2 regions of the Streptomyces sp. NPDC059895 genome follow, and region 1 is predicted to be linked to the other one. Evidence: riboswitches for the same ligand, from Rfam matches in the RefSeq annotation. Region 1 holds a riboswitch; the other holds the start of a gene.

Region 1 (7,835 bases):
GCCTCGGGCCTCAACGCGGCGTACGGCACCGCACAGGAGCTGCCGGCCGTCCAGCGCGCCTACTTCCGCCGGTGGGGGGTGATCCCGGCCGACCTGTTCGAGGGGTCCGCGCGCGCCGCCCTCACCCCCGCCACGGCCCTCTTCGTCCACGGCGGCTGGGTGCATCTGCTGGGCAACATGCTCTTCCTCTACGTCTTCGGGGCGATGACCGAGCACCGGATGGGCCGCCTCCGCTTCACCCTCTTCTACCTCGGCTGCGGCTACCTGGCCCTGCTCGGCTACGCCGCCGCGCACGCCGGCTCCGGGCAGTCCCTGGTCGGCGCCTCGGGGGCGATCTCCGCGGTGCTCGGCGCGTTCCTCCACCTCTTTCCCCGGGCGCGCGTCACCAGTCTCCTGCCGTTCCTGCTCTTCCTGCCGCTGCGCTTCCCGGCGTGGGTGGTGCTGCCCTTCTGGGCGGCCCTGCAGTGGCTGGCGGCGGGGCGGGCGGGCCCGGGGCCGGGCGTGGCCTACCTGGCCCACCTGCTGGGCTTCGGCCTGGGCTTCGGCTGCGCGTGGGCCGGGCGCAACGGGACGACTAGAGTGAAAGCCGCCCGAGCCCCGGCCCCCGAGGGAGAGAACCAGCCGTGATCACCGCGATCGTCCTGATCAAGACCAGCGTGGACCGGATCCCCGAGATCGCCGAGTCGATCGCCTCGCTGGAGTCCGTGAGCGAGGTCTTCTCCGTCACGGGGACCTACGACCTGATCGCCATGGTTCGGGTGCGGCAGCACGAGGAGCTCGCGGAGGTCATCCCGGGGCGGATCAGCAAGATCCCCGGCGTCGAGGCGACGGACACGCATGTCGCCTTTCGTACGTACTCGCAGCATGATCTCGAGGCTGCGTTCGCCATCGGGCTGGACTCTTAGCGCAGGAGCGCCTGGGGGGCGCGGAGCGTGTGCGCGACCACCGGTCGGTGGTGGCTGGTCGCGCCCACGCGGCGGAGCCGCATGTCGACACGGCCCCGCGCCCCTCAGGTCGCCGGCCCTGACGTCGGCCGCATCACACCGCCGGGACGCAGCGGCCGTCCTCCGTGCGGTACTGCCACTGGGCGCCGCTGCGGACCAGGTCCTTCACGGCGTTCACGAAACGCTCCACGTGCTCGTCCGGCGTTCCCGCACCGAAGCTGACCCGGATCGCGTTGAGGGACTTCTCGCCCGGCGCGGCCTCGGGGGCGCCGCACTCGCCCTGGCTGCGCGGATCACTGCCGAGGAGGGTGCGCACCAGGGGGTGGGCGCAGAAGAGGCCGTCGCGGACGCCGATGCCGTACTCGGCGGAGAGGGCGGCGGCGAAGTGAGAGCTGTTCCAGCCCTCGACGACGAAGGAGATCACGCCGACGCGGGGGGCGTCGTCGCCGAACAGGGACAGCACGCGCACCTCGGGCACCTCGGCCAGACCCGCCCGCACCTTCTCGATGAGGTACCGCTCCCGGGCGACCAGCGTGTCGAAGCCCGCCTCCGTCAGGGCCTTGCAGGCGGAGGCGATGGAGTAGGCGCCGATGACGTTCGGGGAGCCCGCCTCGTGCCGGGCGGCGCTCTCGTGCCACTCCACGTCCACTCCCCCGTCCTCGCGCCGGGTGACCTTGCGGCTGGCGCCGCCGCCGGCCAGGTACGGCTCGGCCGCGCGCAGCCAGTCGGCGCGGCCGGCCAGGACGCCGGAGCCGAACGGGGCGTACAGCTTGTGCCCGGAGAAGGCGACCCAGTCGACGTCGAGGTCGCGCACGGACACCGGGTGGTGGGGGGCCAGCTGGGCCGCGTCCAGGACGATGCGGGCGCCGTGGGCGTGGGCCGCGGCGGCCAGCTCGCGCACCGGCCACAGCTCGCCGGTGACGTTCGAGGCGCCGGTCACGCAGACCAGGGCCGGGCCGTACGGGTCGCGGTCGGCGAGGGCGCGCTCCAGGGTCTCGACGGCCTGGCGCGGGGTGCGCGGGGCGTCGAGGTAGGTGACCCGGGCGTCCTTCCAGGGCAGCAGCGAGGCGTGGTGCTCGGTCTCGAAGACGAAGACCTGGCAGTCGGCGGGGAGGGCGGCGGCGAGCAGGTTCAGGGAGTCCGTGGTGGAGCGGGTGAAGACCAGCTGGTCGTCGTCGCGGCAGTCGAGGAACTCCGCGACCGTCCGGCGGGCGTTCTCGAAGAGGTCCGTGGACAGCTGGGAGAGGTAGCCGGCGCCGCGGTGGACGCTGCCGTAGTACGGGGCGTAGGCCGCCACGTCGTCCCAGACCCGCTGGAGGGCGGGGGCGCTGGCCGCGTAGTCGAGCGCGGCGTAGGTGACCTCTCCGCCGGTGACGAGCGGCACGGTGACATCCCGGCCCAGAACGGGCAGCGGGGCACAAACGGACTGGGCGGAGGCAGCGGTGGAGACGGACATGGCGGAACTCCCGTGAGGACGCGTCGAACCGCCGTGCCGGACAGCGCGTCGACGGCACGGAGGGAAGAGAAAAAGGGGATGCGGAGGCGGGGCTCTGCGGCCCTATCGCATTCGCTTGCTCACGGAAGACTCCTCGACGACCAGGACCCCTGGTGACGCGAGGGGTCCGCGCTTGCCGTGGGCCTTGCTGCCCACGACCTGGTCTTCACCCGGGGCACCCCGCCACGGACGGAGGGTTGCCGGACAGTCGGCCGGGGCCTCATGACTGTCACTCATGACCTGGAGAGGAAAGTACGGGAAATGATCGCGGTCCCGCAACTCCTGTCCGGATCGCGGGACCGCTTCCTCGGCCGTGTCAGGCGTTGCTGGCCGCCACCCAGCGCTCCAGCACCCGCGCGGCCGCACCGGAGTCGACGGACAGCGCCGCCTTCTCCATGCCGGCGCGGATCTGCTCGGCCAGCGGCGCGTCCGTCGGCTCCAGCGCCATCAGCGCCGCCGCGGCGTTCAGCAGGACGGCGTCCCGCACCGGCCCCCGCTCGCCCTCCAGCAGCCGGCGCGCGACCCGCGCGTTGTAGGAGGGGTCGGCGCCCCGCAGCGCCTCGACGGACACCAGCTCGATGCCGACGTGCCGCGGGTCGAAGGTCTCCTCGGTCACCTTGCCGTCGCGGACGATCCACACCCGGGAGGTGGAGGTGGTCGTCAGCTCGTCGAAGCCGTCGTCGCCCCGGAACACCAGCGACGAGTGGCCGCGCTCGGCGAAGACGCCGGCGACGATCGGCGCCATGCGCGGGTCGGCGACCCCGACCGCCTGGGCGCGTACCCGGGCGGGGTTGGTGAGCGGGCCGAGGGCGTTGAACACCGTACGGACGCCCAGCTGCTTGCGGGCGGCGCCCGCGTGACGCAGCGCCGGGTGGAACTTGACCGCGAAGCAGAAGGTGATCCCGGCCTCCTCGGCCACCTCGGCCACCCGCTGCGGCGTCAGGTCCAGGTTGACGCCCAGCTGCTCCAGGACGTCCGAGGCCCCGGACGCGGAGGAGGCGGCCCGGTTGCCGTGCTTGACGACCTTCGCACCGGTGCCGGCGACGACGATCGACGCCATGGTGGAGATGTTCACCGTCTTCGCGCCGTCGCCGCCGGTGCCGACGATGTCGACGGTGGGACCGGGCACCTCGATCAGGTTGGCGTGCTCGTACATCGTGCGCACCAGACCGTTGATCTCCGCCACGGTCTCGCCCTTGGCCCGCAGCGCCACCACGAAGCCGGCGATCTGGGCGTCGGTCGCCTCACCGCGCATGATCAGGTCCATGGCCCAGGCGGTCTCCTCCGAGGAGAGGTCCCGGCCGTCCAGCAGACCGTTCAGCAGGACGGGCCAGGAACGGCCCGCCGCGGTGTCGCCTCCAGCGGGGGTCACAGCGCTCATAAGCCGCTCCTGGGTGTCATGGGGTCCCGCTCTGCCGGGACACGCGTCTCAACGGGTCCACCCTATCCAGCCACGAGGAACGGCGAAGGGCCCCGTCCGAACACCGGACGGGGCCCCTCAGCGGTTGCGTGGCGACGCAGTGATCAGTGGTGGCCGTGGCCGCTCGTGATCTCCCTGTACTCCTCGACGGTCGGCTTGGCGATCTGGCTCTCCTCGCCGTAGTACGCCTTGCTCAGCTTGGCGCGGACCTTCTCGGTGCCCTTCACCTTGCGCTCGACGCCGTTCTCGTCGACCGTCGGGCCGATCTCGGCCGGCGCGTACTGCTCGTGCGCGGTGAGCGTGTAGAGCTGCTCCTGGCTGAGCGGCTCGTGCACCTCGATGAACTCACCGTGCGGCAGGCGCTTGATGGTGCCGGTCTCACGACCGTGCAGCACCTTGTCCTTGTCGCGGCGCTGGAGGCCGAGGCAGATCCGCTTGGTCACGACGAAGGCGACGACCGGTCCGACGAAGAAGCCGATCCGGACGAACCAGGTGACCGCGTTGATCGACAGGTGGAAGTGGGTGGCGACGATGTCGTTGCCACCGCCGATCAGCATGATCATGTAGCCGGTGACCCAGGCGACACCGAAGGCCGTACGGGTCGGGGCGTTGCGCGGCCGGTCCAGGATGTGGTGCTCGCGCTTGTCGCCGGTGACCCAGGACTCGATGAACGGGTAGAGGGCGATCACACCGAGGAACAGACCGAAGAGCACCAGCGGGATGAACACACCGAGGACCAGCGTGTGACCCCAGAAGTTGATCTCCCAGCCCGGCATGGCGCGGACCAGACCCTCGGCGAAGCCCATGTACCAGTCGGGCTGGGCGCCGGTGGACACCTGGTCCGGACGGTACGGGCCCAGGGCCCAGATCGGGTTGACGGACGCGATGCCGGCGAGGGCCGCGATCAGACCGAAGACCAGGAAGAAGAAGCCTCCGGCCTTGGCCATGTAGACCGGCAGCAGCGGCATGCCGACGACGTTCTTGTTGGTCCGGCCGGGACCCGCGAACTGCGTGTGCTTGTGGTAGAAGACCAGGATCAGGTGGCCGACCACCAGACCGAGCATGATGCCCGGCAGCAGCAGGATGTGGATCGAGTAGAACCGCGCGACGAAGTCGCCGCCCGGGAACTCCCCGCCGAACAGGAACATCGAGATGTACGTGCCGACGATCGGCACGGACAGGATCGCGCCCTGGGTGAAGCGGACACCGGTGCCGGAGAGCAGGTCGTCCGGGAGCGAGTAGCCGGTGAACCCGGTGAACATGCCGAGGACGAACAGCAGGAAGCCGAACAGCCAGTTGATCTCACGCGGCTTGCGGAACGCGCCCGTGAAGAACACGCGCATCATGTGCACGAACATGCCGGCGAGGAAGATGATCGCCGCCCAGTGGTGGATCTGCCGGATGAGCAGACCACCGCGGACGTCGAAGGAGATCTCCAGCGTCGAGCTGAACGCCTCCGACATCAGCTGGCCCTGGAGCGGGACGTAGCTGCCGTGGTACTCCACCTCGTTCATCGACGGGTGGAAGAACAGCGTCAGGTACACACCCGTGAGGATGATGATGATGAAGCTGTACAGGCAGATCTCACCGAGCATGAAGGACCAGTGGTCCGGGAAGATCTTGCGCATGTTGGCCTTGGCCAGGGAGTAGATCCCCAGCCGGCCGTCGGCCCAGTCGGCGACCCGCTCGCCCGCGGGTGCCTTGCGGCGGTCGTCGTTGTTACTCATCCGCGCTCCCAGAAGGCAGGACCGACGGGCTCTTCGAAGTCGCCGAGCGCCTCGAGGTACCCCTCGTCGTTCACGCCGATGCGCAGCTGCGGAAGGGCGTGGCCGGCCGGGCCGAAGATCACTCGGGCACCGTCGGACAGGTCGAAGGTGGACTGGTGGCAGGGGCACAGCACGTGGTGCGTCTGCTGCTCGTAGAGCGAGATCGGGCAACCGACGTGGGTGCAGATCTTCGAGTACGCCACGATGCCCTCGTGCGACCACTCGAGCTCCTGCTTGTCCTTGATGTCGTCCGGCTCGATCCGGACGATCATCAGGGCGGCCTTGGCGATCTCGTTCTGGAAGTCGTGGTCGGTCTCCTCCAGGCCCTCCGGCTTGGCGAAGGTGAGGGAGCCGACCGCGACGTCCGAGGGACGCAGCGGCTCGTTGGTGTTCATGTTGACGAGCAGCTTGCCCTTGGACCACAGCGTGTGGCGCAGCTTGTCCTCGGGCAGCGGGCCGAGGTCGCGCAGCAGCACGACGCCGGAGAGCGGGAACAGGGCCAGCGCACCGAACATCGTGTTGCGGATCAGCTTGCGGCGGCCCAGCGCGGACTCCTGCGCGCCGTCCCTGAAGTCGGCCATGACCTTGGCCTTGACCTCGGGCGACGCCTCGATCGCGTGCCGCTCGTCGGCGACCTCCACGTCGGACATCAGGGTGCGGGCCCAGTGGACCGCGCCGGCACCGATGCAGAACAGGGCGGCGCCCAGCGTGAGGCCGAGCGCGAAGTTCAGCGCGTTGATGTGCCCGAGCGGGAAGATGTAGACCGACTCGTCGTGCGGGATCGCCACGTACGCGGCGATGAAGCCGACGGTGGCCAGCATCGACAGCGTGAACAGGAAGGCGACCGTGCGCTCGGACCGCTTGGCGGCCCGCTCGTCGATGTCCTGGATCCGGTGCTCGTGGGGCGGCATCCCCGGGTCGGCGAACGGGTGCTGCTCGTCCGCCACGTCCACCGCACCGTGCGCGCGGCCCTGCTCAGCGGGCAGGTTCTCTTCTGGAATGTCTTGGCTACTCATGACTTCTTGGCCTTTGCGGTCCGGGCGGCGACCCACACGGCGACGGCGATCAGTCCGCCGAGACCGAAGATCCAGCCGAACAGACCCTCGCTGACCGGCCCGAGGCCGCCCAGCTCGAGGCCGCCGGGGCTCTCCGTCTCATCACCGTTGACCGCGTTCAGGTACGCGATGATGTCCTTCTTGTTCTGCTCCGACAGCGTGGTGTCGGGGAAGGAGGGCATGTTCTGCGGGCCGGTCTGCATGGCCTCGTAGATGTGCTTCGGGTCCACGCCCTCGAGGGACGGCGCGAACTTGCCCTTGGTCAGGGCACCGCCCTTGCCGGTGAAGTTGTGGCACTGCGCGCAGTTGGTGCGGAACAGCTCACCGCCCTTGGCGATGTCCGCTCCCTCGTCGCCGTACTCGGACTCGGTCGGGATGGACGGGCCGGCGCCGAGCGAGGCGATGTACGCGGCGAGCTGGTCGATCTCGGCCTGCGTGTAGACGACCTTCTTCCGCGGGATCTGGGCCATCTGGGAGGTCGAGGCCGGCATGCGGCCGGTGCCGACCTGGAAGTCGACGGCCGCGGCGCCCACGCCCACGAGGCTGGGACCGTCGGAGGTGCCCTGACCGCCGGTGCCGTGGCAGCTGGCGCAGCCGACGGCGTAGAGCTTCTTGCCCTCGTCGATGGCGAGGGACTGGGCGGTTTCGTCTGCCTGCGCCTTGCTCGCGGGTGCGAACGCGGCGTACAGCCCCCCGGTGCATGCCAGCGCGAGGAGTAGGACGACGAGCGCCGCCATCGGATGGCGTCGTCGTGCGGAGAGCTTTTTCACGGATTACCCCGGTGTCAGGATCTTCTGCGTCGATGCTTCTGGGATGGGTGCGGGAGCGGGCCCGGCTACTTGATCATGTAGATCGTGGCGAAGAGGCCGATCCAGACGACATCGACGAAGTGCCAGTAGTAGGACACGACGATCGCGGCGGTCGCCTGCTCGTGGGTGAACCTCCTGGCCGCGTAGGTGCGCCCGAGGACCAGCAGGAAGGCGATGAGGCCGCCCGTCACATGCAGGCCGTGGAAGCCGGTGGTCAGGTAGAAGACCGACCCGTAGGGGTCGGAGGAGAGCGAGAGCCCGTCCTTCTTGACCAGCTCGGTGTACTCGTACACCTGACCGCCGATGAAGATCGCACCCATGATGAAGGTGACGATGAACCAGCCCC
Region 2 (7,835 bases), on a different contig from region 1:
GCCCGCATCCCCACCCTCGGCCAGGTGCTCGACCGGCTCGACCGCAACGGCCAGGGTCTGCTGCTGGAGGTGAAGTGGCCGGGGAACTTCCCCGGCGTCACCGGCGACATCCTGAAGGTCCTCGACCGGAAGGGCTGGCTGGACGCCCACCACGTCGACAACCGCCTCTACGTGATCAGTTTCCTGGCCGGCGCCCTGAAGGAGGTCCGCGCCAGGCGCCCCGACATCAGGCTGGGCGTCTGCGACGAGACCCCGTCGGCCGGCGAGCTGGCGTCGTACGCGACGTTCGTGGACGTCGTCAACCCGGACCACCGTGGCCTCACCCAGGGCTATGTGCGCAAGGCACAGGCGCTGAAGGGCCCGCACGGCCGGCCGCTGAAGGTGTGGCCGTGGACGGTGAACACCGCCGGCCCGGCCCGCCAACTGCGCGACTGGCACGCGGACGGCATCACCACCGACGTGCCCGACACGATCGGGAAGGCCCTGACGCAGGGCTGACGGGGGATCACCCGCCGCGCCCGGCGGACCTGCCCGTGAAGCGTGGAACGCCCGAGGGCGGCACCCCCTGTCGGAACAGGGGGTGCCGCCCTCGGTACTTCGGACGGGTCCGATCCTCGGAAGGATCAGAAGTCCATGTCACCGCCCGGCATGCCGCCGCCGGCCGGGGCAGCGTTCTTCTCCGGCTTGTCGGCGATGACGGCCTCGGTGGTGAGGAACAGCGCGGCGATCGACGCGGCGTTCTGCAGCGCGGAGCGCGTCACCTTCGCCGGGTCGATGATGCCCTCGGCGACCAGGTCGACGTACTCGCCGGTCGCGGCGTTCAGGCCGTGACCCGGGGTCAGGTTGCGCACCTTCTCCACCACGACGCCGCCCTCGAGGCCGGCGTTGACGGCGATCTGCTTCAGCGGGGCCTCGAGCGCCAGCTTGACGGCGGCGGCACCGGTGGCCTCGTCGCCCTCCAGCTCCAGCTTCTCGAAGACCTGGGAGGCCTGGAGCAGGGCCACGCCACCACCGGCGACGATGCCCTCCTCGACGGCCGCCTTCGCGTTGCGGACGGCGTCCTCGATGCGGTGCTTGCGCTCCTTGAGCTCGACCTCGGTGGCGGCACCGGCCTTGATGACGGCCACGCCGCCCGCGAGCTTGGCCAGGCGCTCCTGGAGCTTCTCGCGGTCGTAGTCGGAGTCGCTGTTCTCGATCTCGGCGCGGATCTGGTTCACCCGGCCCGCGACCTGCTCGGAGGAGCCGGCGCCGTCGACGATGGTGGTCTCGTCCTTGGTGATGACGACCTTGCGGGCCTTGCCCAGCAGGTCGACGGTCGTGTTCTCGAGCTTGAGACCGACCTCCTCGGAGATGACCTCGCCGCCGGTGAGGATGGCGATGTCGTTCAGCATCGCCTTGCGGCGGTCGCCGAAGCCCGGGGCCTTGACCGCGACGGACTTGAAGGTGCCGCGGATCTTGTTGACGACCAGGGTCGACAGGGCCTCGCCCTCGACGTCCTCGGCGATGATCAGCAGCGGCTTGCCCGACTGCATGACCTTCTCCAGGAGCGGGAGCAGGTCCTTGACGTTCGCGATCTTGGAGTTCGCGATGAGGATGTACGGGTCGTCGAGGACGGCCTCCATACGCTCCATGTCGGTGGCGAAGTACGCCGAGATGTAGCCCTTGTCGAAGCGCATACCCTCGGTGAGCTCCAGCTCCAGACCGAAGGTCTGGGACTCCTCGACGGTGATGACGCCTTCCTTGCCGACCTTGTCCATGGCCTCGGCGATGAGCTCGCCGATCTGGGTGTCGGCGGCGGAGATGGAGGCCGTGGAGGCGATCTGCTCCTTGGTCTCGACGTCCTTCGCCTGCTCCAGCAGGGCGGCGGAGACGGCCTCGACGGCCTTCTCGATACCGCGCTTCAGGGCCATCGGGTTGGCGCCGGCGGCGACGTTGCGCAGACCCTCCTTGACCAGGGCCTGGGCCAGAACGGTCGCCGTGGTCGTACCGTCACCGGCGACGTCGTCCGTCTTCTTGGCGACTTCCTTGACCAGCTCGGCGCCGATCTTCTCGTACGGGTCCTCGAGCTCGATCTCCTTGGCGATGGAGACACCGTCGTTGGTGATCGTGGGCGCGCCCCACTTCTTCTCGAGGACGACGTTGCGGCCCTTGGGGCCGAGCGTCACCTTCACGGCGTCCGCGAGCTGGTTCATGCCGCGCTCGAGGCCGCGCCGCGCCTCCTCGTCGAACGCGATGATCTTGGCCATGTGAAGTGGTCCCTCCAGGACTGGGGGTGATTCCTTCGGACCGCGCCCGCGCCCGCGACGGACGGCTCGCCGGCCTCGTGGTTCCTTCCCCACCCGGCCTGCGGGCCTCACCGACCCGGTCCTTCATTGTCACTCTCACCTTCAGAGTGCTAACGCAATGATTAGCACTCGGGCATGCCGAGTGCAAGCGCCTCGGGGGGATCGGCCCGGGGCGAAGCGGACGAAGGCGCCTTCACCACCCGGGCCGCGCGGGGTCCTGCGGGCCGGAGCGCCCGGACACCCCCGGCGTCGCGAAGGCCCCCCGGCACCTCCCCGGCGCGGCGCGGGCAGGACGAAGGCCCCGGCACCTCCCCGGCGCGGCGCGGGCAGGACGAAGGGCCCGCACCCCCGTCGGGGTGCGGGCCCTTCGTCGAAAAGCGTTGAAAACAGTTCAGGCGGTGACGCGAACCATGTCGGCCTGCGGGCCCTTCTGACCCTGCGAGATCTCGAACTCGACCCGCTGGCCCTCTTCCAGGGTGCGGTAGCCGTCCATCTGAATCGCGCTGTAGTGGACGAAGACGTCCGCACCACCGTCGACCGCGATGAAGCCGTACCCCTTCTCCGCGTTGAACCACTTGACGGTGCCCTGAGCCATGCCTAACTCCCCTATTACTGGCCCTTGCACAGATCCACACTTCGCGGATCCGGGTCAGACCTCACCCCCCAGTTGGTTGGGGGCGTGCGCCGGAACGCGTCGACCGCGGCTGAATGTATCTGTCCCACTGCCGTCTGCAACAGGTCAATCGGACGAGAATTCTGGACGCCGACGGTCCGGAATATGGTGAGAATTCTCCCGAATTCAGGGCAATTCGGGCCACACAAAGGGAACAAGAGGCGCAAAATACCTGCACACTTTGGCTACTTCTCACCGCATGTGAAGGCGGGGCTCATATGCGTTCGGCATGCGATGGGCGGCGCGTTCCCCAACTGTACCGCGCTCAACCACATTGAATTGCCTCCTCCGCTTCTCTTACGGAGGAGGCAATTCCATGAACTCTGGGTAATACCTGTTACCGAGGGTTACTACCGGCGAGTACGGAGTGCGTGTCAGCCGCCGGCGACGGCCGGGATGATCGAGACGCCGGCGCCGTCCGGGGTCGCGGTCTCCAGCCCCTGCTCGAACCGCACGTCGTCGTCGTTCACGTACACGTTGACGAACCGGCGCAGCTTGCCCTGGTCGTCGAGGACGCGCGCGGCGATACCGGTGTGGTTCTTCTCCAGGTCGGCGATGACCTCGGCGAGGTTCGTGCCCTCGGCGGCGACCTCGGCCTGACCGCCCGTGTAGGTGCGCAGGATGGTGGGGATGCGGACGGTGACGCTCACGGTGTTTCCTCCGGACGGGTAGGCGCCCTGCGGGGGCGCGGGGATCTGCGCGACCAGCTCCCCGCGGCCCGCAGACGAACAACGGCCTCTCAGGCGAGACCGGCCTCGTGGAACGACTCGAGGTTCGGGCGGATGGTGGCCGTCAGCCCGGTCCCGGCGACCGCGTCCAGCGTCTTGAGGCCGTCTCCGGTGTTGAGCACGACGGTCGTCAGCGTCGGGTCCAGCAGACCGGCCTCGATCAGCTTCTTGGTGACGCCGACCGTCACACCGCCCGCCGTCTCGGCGAAGACGCCCTCGGTCCGCGCCAGCAGCTTGATCGCGTCGACCACCTGCTCGTCGTTCACGTCCTCCACGGCACCGCCCGTGCGGCGCGCGATGTCGAGGACGTAGGGGCCGTCGGCCGGGTTGCCGATGGCGAGGGACTTGGCGATGGTGTTCGGCTTCTGCGGGCGGACCACGTCGTGGCCGGCCTTGTAGGCGACGGACACCGGGGAGCAGCCCTCGGCCTGCGCACCGAAGATCTTGTACGGCCGGCCCTCGACCAGGCCGAGCTTGATCAGCTCCTGGAGCCCCTTGTCGATCTTCGTGAGCTGCGAGCCGGAGGCGATCGGCACCACGATCTGGTCCGGGAGCCGCCAGCCGAGCTGCTCGCAGATCTCGTACGCGAGCGTCTTGGAGCCCTCGGCGTAGTAGGGCCGCAGGTTGACGTTGACGAAGCCCCAGCCCTCGCCCGCCGGGTCGCCGATGAGCTCGGAGCAGAAGCGGTTGACGTCGTCGTAGTTGCCCTCGATGCCGACGAGTTCGCCGCCGTAGACCGCGGCCATGACGACCTTGCCCTGCTCCAGGTCGTGCGGGATGAACACGCAGGAGCGGAAGCCGGCGCGGGCGGCCGCGGCGCCGACGGCGCCGGCCAGGTTGCCGGTGGAGGAGCAGGAGAGGGTGGTGAAGCCGAAGGCGCGGGCGGCCTCCAGGGCCTGGGCGACGACGCGGTCCTTGAAGGAGTGCGTCGGGTTGCCGGAGTCGTCCTTGACGAACAGCTTCCCGGCCTCGACGCCCAGCTCACGCGCCAGGTTGTCGGCCTGGACGAGCTTGGTCCAGCCGGGGTTGAGGTTCGGCTTGTCCGCCACGTCGGCCGGGACGGGCAGCAGCGGGGCGTAGCGCCAGATGTTCGCGGGGCCCGCCTCGATGCGCTTGCGGAGCTCCTCCGGGTCGTATCCGGAGTAGTCGTAGGCGATCTCGAGCGGGCCGAAACACTCCTCGCAGGCGAAGACCGGGCCGAGCGGCACCCGGTGACCGCACTCGCGACAGGAGAGCGCCTCGGCCGGACCGAGGTCGACGGAGGGGGTGGTGCCGGAGGGGGCGGTGACGGAGGGAGTGGTGCTTGCAACTGTCTGCGCAGCCATGTGAGGCGAGGCCCTTTCTCCTCATCTTCCCCACGACGCATCTCGCCGTGAGACGGAATTGGCACCTTCCCGAGCCGGGAGCCTCGCGGGGATCGTCGACTGCCCGTCGGCAGTGATCCGTACGAGACCGGCTGGAGGGTTGCCGGGGCTTCATCGGGCCGTGTCCCTCTGCCCCTCTGGATGAGCGGTATTCGATTGTGAGCGCGGGCGACCCCGGACATGCGATGGTCATCCGCGTTGTTCAAGACTGTAACCGAAGGCCACGACAGTTGAGTGAGACGTCCGAACCGCGAGATGGATCACACGGTCACCCCGTGTGTACCTGGTGTGATCACGACAGTGAGGAGCCGCAGACCGTGCTGGAAGAAGTCGAGCGCTGGCTGGCCACCCGCTCCTGGTCCGTGACCGACCGCCCGCTGCACCGGATCCTGGCCGCCAAGCGCGCCTCGGGCCAGACGGTGTCCGTCGTGCTGCCCGCGCTGAACGAGGAGGAGACGGTCGGCGACATCGTCTCCGTCATCCGTCACGACCTCATGCACCAGGTCCCGCTGGTCGACGAGATCGTCGTCGTCGACTCGGGATCGACCGACCGCACCTCCGAGGTGGCCGCGGCGGCCGGGGCCCGGGTCGTCCACCGGGACGAGATCCTGCCCCGCGTCCCGGCCGTGCCCGGCAAGGGCGAGGTCCTGTGGCGCTCACTGCTGGTCACCACCGGGGACATCGTCTGTTTCGTCGACGCCGACCTGAAGGAGTTCTCCTCCGACTTCGTCTCGGGCATCGTGGGCCCGCTGCTCACCGATCCGGGCGTCGACCTGGTCAAGGCCATGTACGACCGACCGCTGGCCGGCGGCGCCGGCCAGGGCGGCCGGGTGACGGAGCTGATGGCCCGTCCGCTGCTCAACATGCACTGGCCGCAGCTCGCGGGGTTCGTGCAGCCGCTGGGCGGCGAGTACGCGGCCCGCCGCCGCCTGCTGGAGCAGCTGCCCTTCCCCGTCGGGTACGGCGTGGAGCTGGGCATGCTGGTCGACGCCCTGCACCTGGTGGGCCTGGACGCGCTGGCCCAGGTCGACGTCGGGGTGCGCAAGCACCGCCACCAGGACGGGCAGGCGCTCGGCCGGATGGCCGCGGCGATCTACCGCACGGCGCAGCTGCGGCTGGCCCGCGGGCACCTCGTCCGCCCGTCCCTCACCCAGTTCGAGCGGGGCCCGGACGGCTTCGAGCCGCGCACCTACTCGGTGGACACGGAGGAGCGGCCGCCGATGGCGGAGATCGCCGAGTACGCCACCCGCAAGGTGGCGTGACGGAGACGACACCCGGACGGACGCCCCGTATACGGCCGGACACGACCGGTTCACCCCCCACGTCCGTACGTTTGAGCGGATCGGGTCCGGGCTAGGTTGAGGCGTATGGCTTCCACGCACGGTGCTGCTGCTCAGGGTGCTCAGGTGCTGGTCGCGTCCAACCGCGGCCCGGTCTCGTACACCGTCGGTGAGGACGGCTCGCTGCACGCCAGACGCGGCGGCGGCGGGCTGGTCTCCGGACTGTCGGCGATCGGCCCGGACGCGGGCGCCCTCTGGGTGTGCTCGGCGCTGTCCGACGGCGACCGGGAGGCGGTCCGGCGCGGGGTCGGCGAGGACGGCGTGCGGATGCTGCCCGTCCCGGCCGACGTGCACGCCGACGCGTACAACGGCATCGCCAACTCGGTGCTGTGGTTCGTCCACCACCTGCTGTACCAGACCCCGCTGGAGCCGGTCTTCGACGCGGAGTTCCGGCGCCAGTGGGCCTCGTACGAGACGTACAACCGCGCCTTCGCCGAGGCGCTGGCGGAGGAGGCGGCGCCGGGGGCGGCGGTCCTCGTCCAGGACTACCACCTGTGCCTGGTCCCGGGGATGCTCCGCGAGCTCCGCCCCGACCTGCGCATCGGGCACTTCTCGCACACGCCGTGGGCGCCGGTGGACTACTTCGGGCTGCTCCCCGGCGACATCCGCGGCCGGCTCCTGCGGGGCATGCTCGGCGCGGACCGGCTCGGCTTCCTGACCCGCCGCTGGGCGGACGCGTTCACCGCGTGCTGCGAGGAGTTCGTGGACGGTACGGGCGGTACGGAGATCGGCGTGCACGGCCTGGGCGCCGACGCCGAGTTCCTGCGCGCCCGCTCCCGCGAGCAGGACGTCGAGGAACGCCTGGCGGCCCTGCGCGAGGAGATCGGCACGGTCCCCGGCGGCGGCGCCCGCAAGGTGATCGTCCGGGTGGACCGGACCGAGCTGTCGAAGAACATCGTGCGCGGTCTCCTGGCCTACCGGCAGTTCCTCGACGACCACCCCGAGTGGCACGAGCGGGTCGCCCACGTGGCCTTCGCCTACCCCTCCCGCCAGGACCTCGCCGTCTACCGCGACTACACGGCCGAGGTGCGGCGGCTGGCCGGGGAGATCAACGAGCGGTACGGCTCCGCGGGCTGGACCCCGGTCGTCCTGCACGTGAAGGACGACTTCGCCCGCTCCCTGGCGGCGTACCGCCTCGCGGACGTGGCGCTGGTCAACCCCATCCGCGACGGCATGAACCTGGTCGCGAAGGAGGTCCCGGTCGTCTCCGACGGGGGCTGCGCGCTGGTGCTGTCCCGGGAGGCCGGCGCGTACGGCGAGCTGCACGAGGACGCGATCACCATCAACCCGTACGACGTCATGGAGACCGCCCGTGCCCTGCACGAGGCGCTGACCATGGCGCCGGAGGAGCGGGCGCACCGCACCAAGCGGCTGGCTGCCGCCGCGACCGCGCTGCCTCCGGCCCGGTGGTTCCTGGATCAGCTGGAGGCGCTGCGGGGAACGCG

The links. Region 1 has a riboswitch for S-adenosylmethionine ahead of ACFV9M_RS12055 (aminotransferase class V-fold PLP-dependent enzyme). Riboswitches for the same ligand answer to the same signal wherever they lie in the genome.
Region 2: linked by a shared signal. The riboswitch ahead of thrC (threonine synthase) and the one ahead of ACFV9M_RS12055 (aminotransferase class V-fold PLP-dependent enzyme) in region 1 are both predicted to bind S-adenosylmethionine.

Annotation. Positions count from the first base shown of each region.
Region 1 covers NZ_JBHWKO010000008.1:50,234-58,068, reverse strand. Annotated here, with positions in the region: gene ACFV9M_RS12065 (rhomboid family intramembrane serine protease) at 1-627, shown strand, start outside; gene ACFV9M_RS12060 (Lrp/AsnC family transcriptional regulator) at 624-905, shown strand; gene ACFV9M_RS12055 (aminotransferase class V-fold PLP-dependent enzyme) at 1,039-2,400, opposite strand; SAM riboswitch class IV at 2,564-2,680, opposite strand; gene trpD (anthranilate phosphoribosyltransferase) at 2,756-3,820, opposite strand; gene ACFV9M_RS12045 (cytochrome bc complex cytochrome b subunit) at 3,964-5,586, opposite strand; gene ACFV9M_RS12040 (Rieske 2Fe-2S domain-containing protein) at 5,583-6,641, opposite strand; gene ACFV9M_RS12035 (c-type cytochrome) at 6,638-7,450, opposite strand; gene ACFV9M_RS12030 (heme-copper oxidase subunit III) at 7,516-7,835, opposite strand, start outside.
Region 2 covers NZ_JBHWKO010000081.1:8,107-15,941, forward strand. Annotated here, with positions in the region: gene ACFV9M_RS40245 (glycerophosphodiester phosphodiesterase) at 1-498, shown strand, start outside; gene groL (chaperonin GroEL) at 624-2,246, opposite strand; gene ACFV9M_RS40255 (cold-shock protein) at 2,677-2,880, opposite strand; gene ACFV9M_RS40260 (MoaD/ThiS family protein) at 3,333-3,608, opposite strand; gene thrC (threonine synthase) at 3,698-5,011, opposite strand; SAM riboswitch class I at 5,030-5,198, opposite strand; gene ACFV9M_RS40270 (glucosyl-3-phosphoglycerate synthase) at 5,368-6,312, shown strand; gene ACFV9M_RS40275 (trehalose-6-phosphate synthase) at 6,418-7,835, shown strand, end outside; gene otsB (trehalose-phosphatase) at 7,809-7,835, opposite strand, start outside.